Linked DNA regions of Spirosoma rhododendri. The protein of the gene in region 2 interacts with the protein of the main gene of each other region in a pairwise test. Links are inferred from orthologs where the notes say so. Each region holds a gene or a part of one and is shown on either strand. Other genes may lie near its edges.

Region 1 (4,471 bases), 1.7 Mb from region 2 along the record:
ATAACCGGCACCGGACAGGCATCGGCGATACGGGTAAAATGCTCGATAACGCCCCGTTTTCCCGGCTTGTTATAGTACGGACACACCGACAGAATGGCGTCGACGCCTTCGAAATCGATGTCGCTCATACCCGCCACAACCTCGCTCGTCACGTTGCCACCAACGCCGTAAACGATAGGCAGGTTTTTCGGATTGTTTTCTTTCAGGTATTGCAGCAGCTGTTTCTTCTCGGCTTTCGTCACCGTGGGCGACTCACCGGTGGTACCCTGAAGAACGATATAGCGAACGCCCCCCTCGGAAATGTGACGAACGACGCGCCCGAAGCCATCAAAATCAATGGCGTGGTCGGCGGTAAACGGCGTTACGATGGCGACGCCGACGCCGTGAAAACGAGTATTCATGTTGCTGCAAGCCGAAATGTTATGACAAAGTTACGGGAATTGATTGGGAAAGCGTTGGTTCGGGCGTTTACTCGCCCAGCATGGCCGTGAATTCGTCTTCGCCGATCATCGGTACGTTCAACTGCTGGGCTTTGGCAACTTTCGACGGTCCGGCATTTTCACCTACGATCAGGTAATTCAGCTTCTTCGAAACGCCACTCAACAACCGGCCGCCGTGGGCCGCAATCTGCGTTTCGATTTCTTCGCGGGTGTAGTTGGTGAAGGTACCACTGTAGAGAAACGTCTTTCCCGTCAGGGTATCGCTCACCGCTTCGACCACTTTGCGCTCGCCCACCATCTGCAACCCGGCGGCCTTCAGCCGCTGTACATAGTGTTGGTTATCGGCCTCGCCGAACCACTCAGCTACGCTCTGCGCGATGCGCGGCCCGACGTCGGGCACGCCAGACAGCGTTTCGAGCGAAGCCGCCATCAGCGCGTCCATCGAGCCGAAATAATCGGTCAGGCGCTCGGCGGTGGTGTTGCCCACGTAGCGGATACCGAGCGCAAAAACGACATTGGCGAATGGCTGGGTTTTCGACCGTTCGATGGCCGTCAGAATATTATCGACAGTTTTCTGCCCAAACTTCACCACCCGCACCTTGCCGGTATCGTCGGCCGGGTACGCTTTCTCCAGCCCCAGCAATTGCTCGTTCGTCAGGTCGTAGAGATCGGCGGGGGTCTGCACCAGATTGCGGTCGATGAGCAGCTGAATCTTGCCTTCGCCCAGGCTTTCGATATTCATGGCCCGGCGCTGAATAAAGTGCTCAAATCGGGCCTGCCGCTGCGGAGGGCACCCTTTTTCGTTTGGGCAATAGAAATGCGCTTCCCCTTCGCGCCGGATCAGCGGGGTGTCGCAGGCGGGGCAATGGGTTGGGTAGATGATCGGTTCGGTCTGCCCGTGTCGTTTCGTCAGGTCAACACCCGTGACTTTGGGAATGATCTCCCCGCCTTTCTCGACAAACACCGTGTCGTGCAGTTCGACGCCCAGCCGCTGAATCTCGTTGGCATTGTGCAGCGATGCCCGTTTTACGACGGTCCCCGCCAGCAGCACCGGCGTCAGCATGGCCACAGGCGTCACGGCACCGGTTCGGCCCACCTGGTAGTTGATGGCGTTGAGCGTGGTGCTCGCGGCCATCGCTTTGTACTTGAACGCAATGGCCCAGCGCGGACTTTTGGCCGTGTAGCCCAGCTCGCGCTGCTGATCGTAGCGGTTGACTTTGATCACGATACCGTCGGTGCCCAGCGGCAGGTCGAAGCGCCGGGTTTCCCACTCGTTGATGTAGGCCATCACCTCGCTGATCGTAGCGCACTTCCGCCAGGTCGGCGACACGTTAAAGCCCCAGTGCGCCAGCCCCACCAGACTTTCTTCGTGGGTCTGAAACCGCTCGGTTCCGTCGGGGTTGGGTTCCGACAAAAACGAGTACAGGTAGCAGTCGAGCCGGCGTTTGGCGACCGCCCCCGAATCCTGCTGCTTAAACGTTCCCGACGCGGCATTGCGCGGGTTAGCCAGCAGTGGTTCGCCAATGTCTTCGCGCTCTTTGTTTATCCGCTCAAATTCGGCCAGCGGCAGAAATCCTTCGCCCCGCACCTCAAACAGCGCGGGCAGATCGTCCTGGGCGCGTACGGTCAGCGGCATCGTGCGGATCGTGCGGATGTTGGCCGTGATATCGTCACCGCGAACGCCGTCGCCACGCGTTGCGCCCTGTACCAGCACCCCGTTTTCGTAGGTCATGCTCAGCGCGACGCCGTCGAATTTCAGTTCGCAGATATACTCGTAGGGTTCGTCGCGCAGCCCTTTCCGTACCCGGTTGTCGAACTCGATCAGGTCTGTTTCGGAGTAGGTGTTGCCGAGCGACAGCATCGGGAAGCGGTGGTACACCGTGGCAAATTCCTTGCTAATCGTACCGCCGACGCGCTGCGTGGGGCTGTCGGGCCGGCGTAGTTCGGGGTATTGTTTTTCGAGAAGGGTTAACTCCTGAAGTTGCTGATCGAAGGTAAAATCGTCGACTTCCGAAATGCTGTTCTGGTAATACTGCTGATTGTACCAGATCAGTTTATCGGTCAGTTCATTAATACGCTGTTGAGGATTCATGGTACAAAATAAGTCGGATACCGGGTAAAAACGCAGTACGCTACGACGAAAAACAAGGGTAGGATCTTACTGGCAATATTGACCGTATTTCGGTGACCGAGTGAAAAAATTAGCTAGTTTTACCGAATAAAAATTAGTACGATCCAACCGATTACAGCCAGAACCATTCCCTTTTACCGAATGATTTTATGGCGGCTGGTTTTCAGGGTCGGTTGGTTCAGAACTGCTATGTCGCTTCCCGCTATTGCCCCCTCCCTCCTCGCTGCCAATTTTGCCCACCTCGATCGGGAAATGGACATGATTAACCGCAGCGAGGCCGATTATCTGCATTTCGATGTGATGGACGGGGAGTTTGTTCCGAATATCTCGTTTGGCTTTCCACTGCTGGAAGTCGCCCACAACCTGTGCAAAAAACCGCTGGACGTTCACCTGATGATTACCCAGCCCGACCGTTACCTCGCTGATTTTGCCAAAGGTGGGGCCGCCGTCATTCAGGTACATTACGAAGCCTGCCCCCACCTGCACCGTACGCTGGCGCACATCCGCGAGCTGGGCTGCGAAGCTGGGGTAGCCCTGAACCCGCACACGCCCGTTGAACTGCTGAAAGACGTGCTGGCCGAGATCGACGTTGTGCTGATTATGTCGGTCAACCCCGGTTTCGGCGGGCAATCGTTTATCCCGCACACGATTCGGAAAGTGGCGCAACTGAAGCAGTTGCTGCTGGCGAATGGCTCGTCGGCCCGGATCGAGGTCGACGGCGGAGTGAGCCTGGCCAACGCGGCCGACCTGCTGCGGGCCGGTGCCGACACACTGGTGGCAGGCAGTTCGGTCTTCAAAGCCGCTGACCCAGAAGCCGCTATCCGGGAACTGAAACACGTCAGCACGACGGTACCCGCCTGATTTTTTTATCTACTCGACTTGTACGATCCAGATCCGGTATGATCCGAACTTATATCCTCACGCTACTCAGTATCAGTCTATTGCTAGCGGGTTGCGGGGACCAGAAATCCACCGAGCACAACGCAACGCTGGCAAACACCCCTACCGATACGGCCGTACTAGCCGGTCCACCAGCTCCGGAGTGGGCGAAGAACGCGACGATCTACGAAGTAAATATCCGGCAGTTTTCGGCTGAAGGCACGTTTAAGGCCGTGGAAAAACAGCTGCCCCGCCTGAAAGAAATGGGCGTCGATATTCTGTGGCTGATGCCCATCTACCCCATCAGCCAGACGGCGAAAAAAGGCACGCTGGGCAGCCCCTATGCCATTGCCGACTACAAAGCCATCAACCAGAATTACGGTACGGCGGCTGATCTGAAAGCCCTCGTCAACCGGGCGCACGCGCTGGGTATGCACGTTATCCTCGACTGGGTGGCCAACCATACCGGCCGTGATCACGTCTGGATTCGCGAACACCCCGACTGGTACACGCTCGTCAACGGGCAGATGATTGCCCCCATCGACCCCAACACGGGCAAACCCACTGACTGGACCGACGTGATCGACCTGAACTACGACAACCCGGCCCTGCGCAGCGGCATGATCGACGCCATGCAATACTGGGTTCGCGAGTTTGATGTCGACGGTTACCGCTGCGACGTCGCCGGGTTCGTACCGGTCGACTTCTGGGCGCAGTTACGGCCCAAACTCGACTCGATCAAGACGGTGTTTATGTTGTCGGAGTGGGAAGACGAGCCGAAACAGTTCGACAAATGCTTCAACATGAACTACGGCTGGAGCATGCACACCATGATGAAGGCTATCGCCAAAGGAGCCCGTCACACCTCCAGCCTTGACTCGCTGCGGAGCGCCAACCAGAAGCGATTCCCGGCCTGGTATTATCAGATGCTGTTTACGCAGAATCACGACGAGAACAGCTGGAACGGCACACTGACCGAATCGTTTGGCCCGGCCGCCGACGCTATGGTCGTGCTAAGCAG
Region 2 (6,468 bases):
CGCCCAGCTTCAGGGAAACGGGTTTGGGCGATGGGATTGCCGTAGCGTCGGTAGAACCCTGCCAGTTGTTCGGGTGTTAGCAGGTCGGGGTAGAGGTTGATACCGGCGAAGTGATTCTCCCGTAAAAAGCTATCTAGAAACTGCCAGTCGGTATCAGTGAAGACGTGACCGGGCGCAAGCAGACGGGGCCAGTTGTCGCGCAGGAAGGGCTGAATCTGATCAGGGTGTAACCGCCCGAAGTACTGCCCAACCCCTTTCTTATCGTAGAACCGCCGGAAGGTAAACACGGCGTTTTGCCGCACGTAGTACGGGCATAGTCCTTCCTTCTTCCCAACCCCGTCGGCCCCGACGGTGCAGAACGGAAAATCGAGCACGGCCACACCGGGTTGTTGCCGGATAACGGCGCAATAACGCAGCACATCGGCCGATACGACCGGCGTCGGCACGAATTCACGGAGTCGATAGGCGGTGTACCACTCAGCCCCCAGCAGACCCAGCACCGCTATACCGATTACCGCCCCCACCCGATGCCGGGGCCACCGCACCGACAGGGCCAGCAGACCGAACAATACCGGATAGACCAGACTGGCGCGGCCACCGTGCCGATTGTACGTAAACCACGGAAACAGTTTCAACGTCGGTAGAAGCACCGGGTGATAGAGCAGGCACAGTACCAGCATCGACCCGATGGGTAGCCACAGGGCCACCCGCCGACGAATTTGCCACCAACCCAATCCCGCCAGTACCACTAACCCCAACCCCGGACTACCCTGCCCGAAGCTTTCGTAGATGTCGTGGATCCAGCGCGAATAGTCATGGTCGAAGGTGTGCAGGCCGGGCAGATACGGAATCAGCAGCCGCACCGGACTAGACCAGAGCGGAGCCAGCGGCACCTCCGCGAAATCGAAGCCCCACGCGCCAAACGCGATCTGAATTGTCAGCGGCAGATACAGCCAAAGGCTCAGTAGAATCAGCCCGATCATTAGCCAGCCCGACGCACCGGGTTTGAATCCGGCGATAATTCCTGCCCAACCCGTTTGTTGATACCAACGCCACAACGCCCACCCCAGCACGGGCAGCGTCAATGTCGTAAACGTCAGCGCGTAACCCGCGACGTAGGCCAATTCCTGCCCCAGCACCTGCACGTGTAGCCATACCCAGACCAGCACAAACGATAGCGTGAGCGGTCGGCGGTCGAGCACGTCGCGCAGTAGCCGGTAGGTTGCCACCATGCACAGCACCGTCCAGTGGTCGATGCAGACGTTCATGTGCACCGGAAATTTCCAGACCGCGTAGACGTTGAACACCGACACGGCCAACCCAAACAAGGCACTTTTCGCGAAGCCGTACCAGGGTCGCAGCAGCGCGCAGCTCCCAACGGCGGTCAGCACCAGCGTGTAAACGTAGTAGTATTGCAGGTACGGCCCGGCGGGACCAAACAGCCGGTAACAGATGGCGTACCAGTAGTCACGCTCGAAGCCCCAGTCGAGAAAAATCTGGTTGATGCCGTAGGGGTAAAACGTCTGGTTGTTCAGCAGATGAAGCATCGGCCAGGGCCAGAGCGTCAGGTTGCTGGCAAACACATAACCTACGTACTCAAACTGATCGGTGTCGGTACCGTCGGAGAGCGGGTGGCTAAAATCGCCGACGATACCCACCGCCAATAAGCCCGTCAGCACCGCCAGCCCCGCATAGGCCAGCCACAGCCGATAGCTGGTTTGCTGGTGCGGTACGATTGGCGCGACGGCGAGGTTAGACATAGATTTTTGGACAGGATTACAGGATTCGCAGGATTTGTGGAATTTTATGTAAGTCATCCATTACCGTGGTGTCATGTCTGGAACGCCAGCCCGGCGATGAATGAATCAAATAAAATCCTGTCAATCCTGTAATCCTGTCTAATAAAAATCCGGTCGGGCAAAAGTCTCGGTAAACGGCTATTTTTGCAATTCATTTTGCGGGGCCGTCCCACCGATAGCCCCCCACCTACTCCGTCATGGCCGATTACAACCACCAGCAAGTCGAAAAATACTGGCAGCAATTCTGGGACGACCACAACACGTTCAGCCCAAAATCCGACACCGACAAACCAAAGTACTACGCGCTTGACATGTTCCCCTACCCATCGGGTGCCGGGCTGCACGTGGGCCATCCGCTGGGGTATATCGCGTCGGATATTGTTGCCCGCTACAAGCGACTTAAAGGATATAACGTACTGCACCCCATGGGTTTCGACTCGTTTGGTCTGCCCGCTGAGCAGTATGCCATTCAGACTGGTCAGCATCCCGCCGTGACCACCGAAGCCAACCTGACGCGCTATATCGAGCAGTTGAAAAACATCGGTTTCAGCTACGACTGGACCCGCGAAATCCGCACCTCCGACCCATCGTATTACAAGTGGACGCAGTGGATTTTTATGGAACTGTTCCGCTCGTGGTATAACAAAGAAACCGATCATGCTGAGCCTATCGAAACGCTGACGGCGAAGTTTGCCGCCAACGGTACAGCGGGCGTTCAGGCGGCCTGCGATGACGACGTTACGTCGTTCACGGCCGACGAGTGGAACGCAATGAGCGAAACGGAGCAGTACGCCATCACGCTCAAATACCGCCTGACGTTCCTGGCCGATGCGGTCGTGAACTGGTGCCCGGCACTGGGTACCGTACTCGCCAATGACGAAGTGAAAGACGGCGTATCAGAGCGGGGCGGCTACCCCGTTGAGCAAAAACTGATGCGGCAGTGGATGATGCGGATCACCGCATACGCCGATCGCCTGCTCACCGGCCTCGACACCATCGACTGGACTGAGTCAATCAAGGAACAACAACGCAACTGGATCGGCAAATCGGTCGGCGCGAGCGTGCGGTTTAAGGTTCAAGGTTTAACGTCTAAGGTTGATGAAAGCGAAGCAACCACAAACCACAAACTTCAAACCACAAACTTCATCGAGGTCTTCACCACCCGTGTCGACACGATCTATGGCGTGACGTTTATGGTGCTGGCCCCGGAGCACGAACTGGTGCCGAGCCTGACGACGCCCGAACAGCAGCAGGCCGTTGAGGAGTACATCAACGCAGCCAAAATGCGCTCGGAGCGCGACCGGATGGCCGACGTAAAAGGCGTGTCGGGTGTGTTTACGGGCAGCTGCTGCCTCAATCCGCTGAACAACGAGCCCGTCCCCATCTACCTGGCCGATTACGTACTGGCGGGTTACGGCACGGGCGCGGTCATGGCCGTTCCGTCGGGCGATCAGCGCGACTACGGCTTCGCCAAGCACTTTAATCTGCCGATCATCCCTGTCCTTGACGCGCAGAAGGACCTCGATCAGCAGGCCGACAACACGAAGGAAGGTCATTACATCAATTCGAGAATCATTAATGGCCTGACCTACAAGGAGGCCACGGCGACGCTGATTGCCTGGCTGGAAGAACGTGGAATGGGCAAAGGCAAGGTCAATTTTCGCCTGCGCGATGCCGTGTTCAGTCGCCAACGCTACTGGGGCGAACCCGTTCCCGTGTACTTCGGCGAGAATGACGGTTCGACGGGTCGATTGCCTTACCTGATCGACGAATCAGACCTACCGCTCGAACTGCCCGCCATCGATAAATACCTGCCGACCGAAACGGGCGAACCCCCGTTAGGCCGCGCGGAAGGGTGGAAATACAAGGAAGAATACGACTACGAACTGAGCACGATGCCGGGTTGGGCGGGCTCGTCGTGGTACTGGTACCGCTATATGGACCCGCACAATTCTGACCGCTTCGCCAGCAAAGAAGATGTCGACTACTGGCAGAACGTCGACCTGTACATTGGCGGTACCGAGCACGCAACGGGCCACCTGCTCTACAGCCGGTTCTGGAACAAGTTCATGCACGACCGGGGCTACGTGCCACAGGATGAGCCGTTCAAAAAGCTCATCAATCAGGGCATGATTCAGGGCCGAAGCAACTTTGTGTACCGGGTTAAAGGTACGGGCGTCGAAGGCATTGCCCCGGTGTTTGTGTCGCTCAATCAGATCAACGGACAGGACGTAACGCCCCTCCACGCTGACGTCAACATTGTCGACAATGACGTGCTGGACATCGAAGCGTTCAAAAAGGCGCGTCCTGATCTGGCCGACGGAGCTGAGTTTATTATCGAACCCGACGGCAAATATATTGTCGGGGCGGAAGTCGAGAAGATGTCGAAGTCGAAGTTCAACGTAGTGAACCCCGACGACATCGTCACGAAATACGGGGCCGACGTGCTGCGGATGTACGAGATGTTCCTCGGGCCGCTGGAGCAGGCTAAACCGTGGAATACCAACGGCATCGACGGCGTTTACCGCTTCGTTCGGAAGTTGTGGCGGCTGTTCTATAAAGACAACGCAACCGGTGAGAGCGAGTGGATCGTGACGGATGAAAATCCCACGCCTGCTGAGTTGAAAGTGCTGCACCGCACGATTCAGAAAGCCGAAAACGACATCGAAACGTATTCGTTCAACACGTCTATTTCGGCCTTCATGGTCTGCGTCAACGAACTGACGAGCCTCAATTGCCACAAGCGGGCCGTCTTGCAGGAACTGGTGTTGCTGCTGTCGCCCTACGCGCCACACATCGCCGAGGAACTGTGGGCGAAGCTGGGCAACGAGCCCGGCACGGTGTCGTACGCGCCATTCCCGGTCTTCACCCCGAACTACCTGGTCGAAGACTCGTTTGAGTACCCGATTCAGATCAATGGCAAGGTGCGGACAACGCTCAACTTCGCCGTCGACCGGGCACCGAAGGAGATCGAAGATGAGGTATTGGCTGACGAGGTCGTGCAGAAATGGCTGGAAGGCAAGACGCCTAAGAAGGTCGTCGTCGTGCCGAAACGCATCGTCAACGTAGTGATCTAGTTTTTATCGTCCATCAGAACAGAGCGGGGTGTTGGTTGCAACTGTAACCAACACCCCGCTTTGCATATCCGCTATCACGGTATTCATCATCGGTCTAGCCAGTTTCGCGCCAGCATAAGCTGTGTTCGTCAGAATTGCCATCGCGAGGGAGTTCGGCACAGGTAGGTTTGTATAGTCAACGCACTCCGAACCGACCATGACCCTCTCAACCATCGGCCTTGTCCACCTCATTGCGGCTTTCGTCGCCCTGCTAACCGGCACCCTCATCTTTTTTATCAATAAAGGTGGGCTACTGCACCGGCGGATCGGGTACGGCTACGTGGTCAGCATGTTGGTACTGAACCTATCGGCGTTCATGATTTACCGGCTGTTCGGCAAGTTTGGGCCTTTCCATGTGATGGCGCTGTTCAGCACGGCTTCCATCCTGGGCGGCATGGTACCGGCCTTGTTCCGCCACCGCGTGCGCAACTGGCTACAGTGGCATTATTACTTTATGAACTGGTCGGTCGTTGGCCTTTATGCCGCGTTTTGGGCCGAAACCTTTACCCGCACCCTGCCAATGGGTCAGTTCTGGCCGATCGTCGTGGGGGCCACGGTAACGACGACGACCGTAGGCGCCATCCTGATCCGGCGTAATGCCGCCCGATTTCTGTCCGTAGTCAGGAAAAAGGCACTCGTCTGACTGTCGGGTTTTCCCTTACCTCCGCTCGAAATCGCTAGCTTTGCCCAATGAAAAACTGCATTGCTGCGGGTCTGCTGGTTCTTTCGCTGGCGGGCTGTTCGCCCAAAACTTATACCCGCGTTCCGGCGGGCAAATCGGCTGGCTTCTTTAGCTATCACCCCAATCAGACTCCCAAAATTTCGGCGCACCGGGGCGGTGGCGACCTGAAAGGTTACCCCGAAAACTGCATCGAATCGTTTGCCTTTCTGGCGAAGCAAATGCCCGTCATAATCGAGTGCGACATCGACCTGACCAAAGACAGCGTGCTGGTGATGATGCACGACCAAACCCTCGACCGCACTACCACCGGCACCGGCAAACTCATCGACAGGACCTACGCCGAACTGGCGCCGTTTCGGCTCGAAGACAACATGGGCAACGTGACGCCCTACAAAATTCCGACGCTCGAACAGGTGCTGCGCTGGGGCAAGGGCAAAGTGACGTTCACCCTCGACGTGAAACGTAACGTGTCGTTCGACAAGGTGGTCGATATGGTACACCGGACGGGCGCGGGCGACTACGTGGCCGTGATTACCTACAACGCGCAGGACGCAGCTAAAGTCAACAAGCTTGATCCGAACCTGATGATTTCAGTAACGATCCGCAACCGCGCCGAGTACGACCGCCTGCACGATCTGGGCGTTCCCGACAACCGCATGGTTGCATTCGTGGGCGTGAAAGAACCCGACGCTGAACTGTACCAGTTTCTGCACCAAAAAGGCATTGCCTGCATTCTGGGCACGCTCGGTAACCTCGACAAACAGGCCGCTGCCAAAGGCGATCAGGTCTACAAACAGTTCGCCCGCAACGGTGCCGACATCATGTCGACCGACCGGCCGCTGGAAATCTGGCAGGCCGTACGCCCATAAGG

The links.
Region 1: the proteins of leuS (region 2) and ligA interact in binary tests that used the Escherichia coli proteins (3 or more experiments, as listed by UniProt). The link is inferred for Spirosoma rhododendri from one-to-one orthologs.

What each region holds. Positions count from the first base shown.
Region 1 is NZ_CP051677.1:5,497,882-5,502,352, forward strand. What follows is about bases 1-2,959. They hold ligA (NAD-dependent DNA ligase LigA), read right to left. Parts: upstream 2,533-2,959; coding sequence 469-2,532; downstream 1-468. Other genes in these bases: dapA (4-hydroxy-tetrahydrodipicolinate synthase), read right to left, coding at 1-401; rpe (ribulose-phosphate 3-epimerase), read left to right, coding at 2,761-2,959. Also shown: more of rpe, read left to right, coding at 2,960-3,432; HH216_RS23110 (alpha-amylase family glycosyl hydrolase), read left to right, coding at 3,471-4,471. UniProt on the Escherichia coli protein: DNA ligase that catalyzes the formation of phosphodiester linkages between 5'-phosphoryl and 3'-hydroxyl groups in double-stranded DNA using NAD as a coenzyme and as the energy source for the reaction.
Region 2 is NZ_CP051677.1:3,767,934-3,774,401, reverse strand. What follows is about bases 1,633-5,076. They hold leuS (leucine--tRNA ligase), read left to right. Parts: upstream 1,633-1,996; coding sequence 1,997-4,876; downstream 4,877-5,076. Other genes in these bases: HH216_RS15715 (DUF2306 domain-containing protein), read left to right, coding at 5,073-5,076; HH216_RS15725 (hypothetical protein), read right to left, coding at 1,633-1,760. In the rest of the region: more of HH216_RS15725, read right to left, coding at 1-1,632; more of HH216_RS15715, read left to right, coding at 5,077-5,558; HH216_RS15710 (glycerophosphodiester phosphodiesterase family protein), read left to right, coding at 5,606-6,466.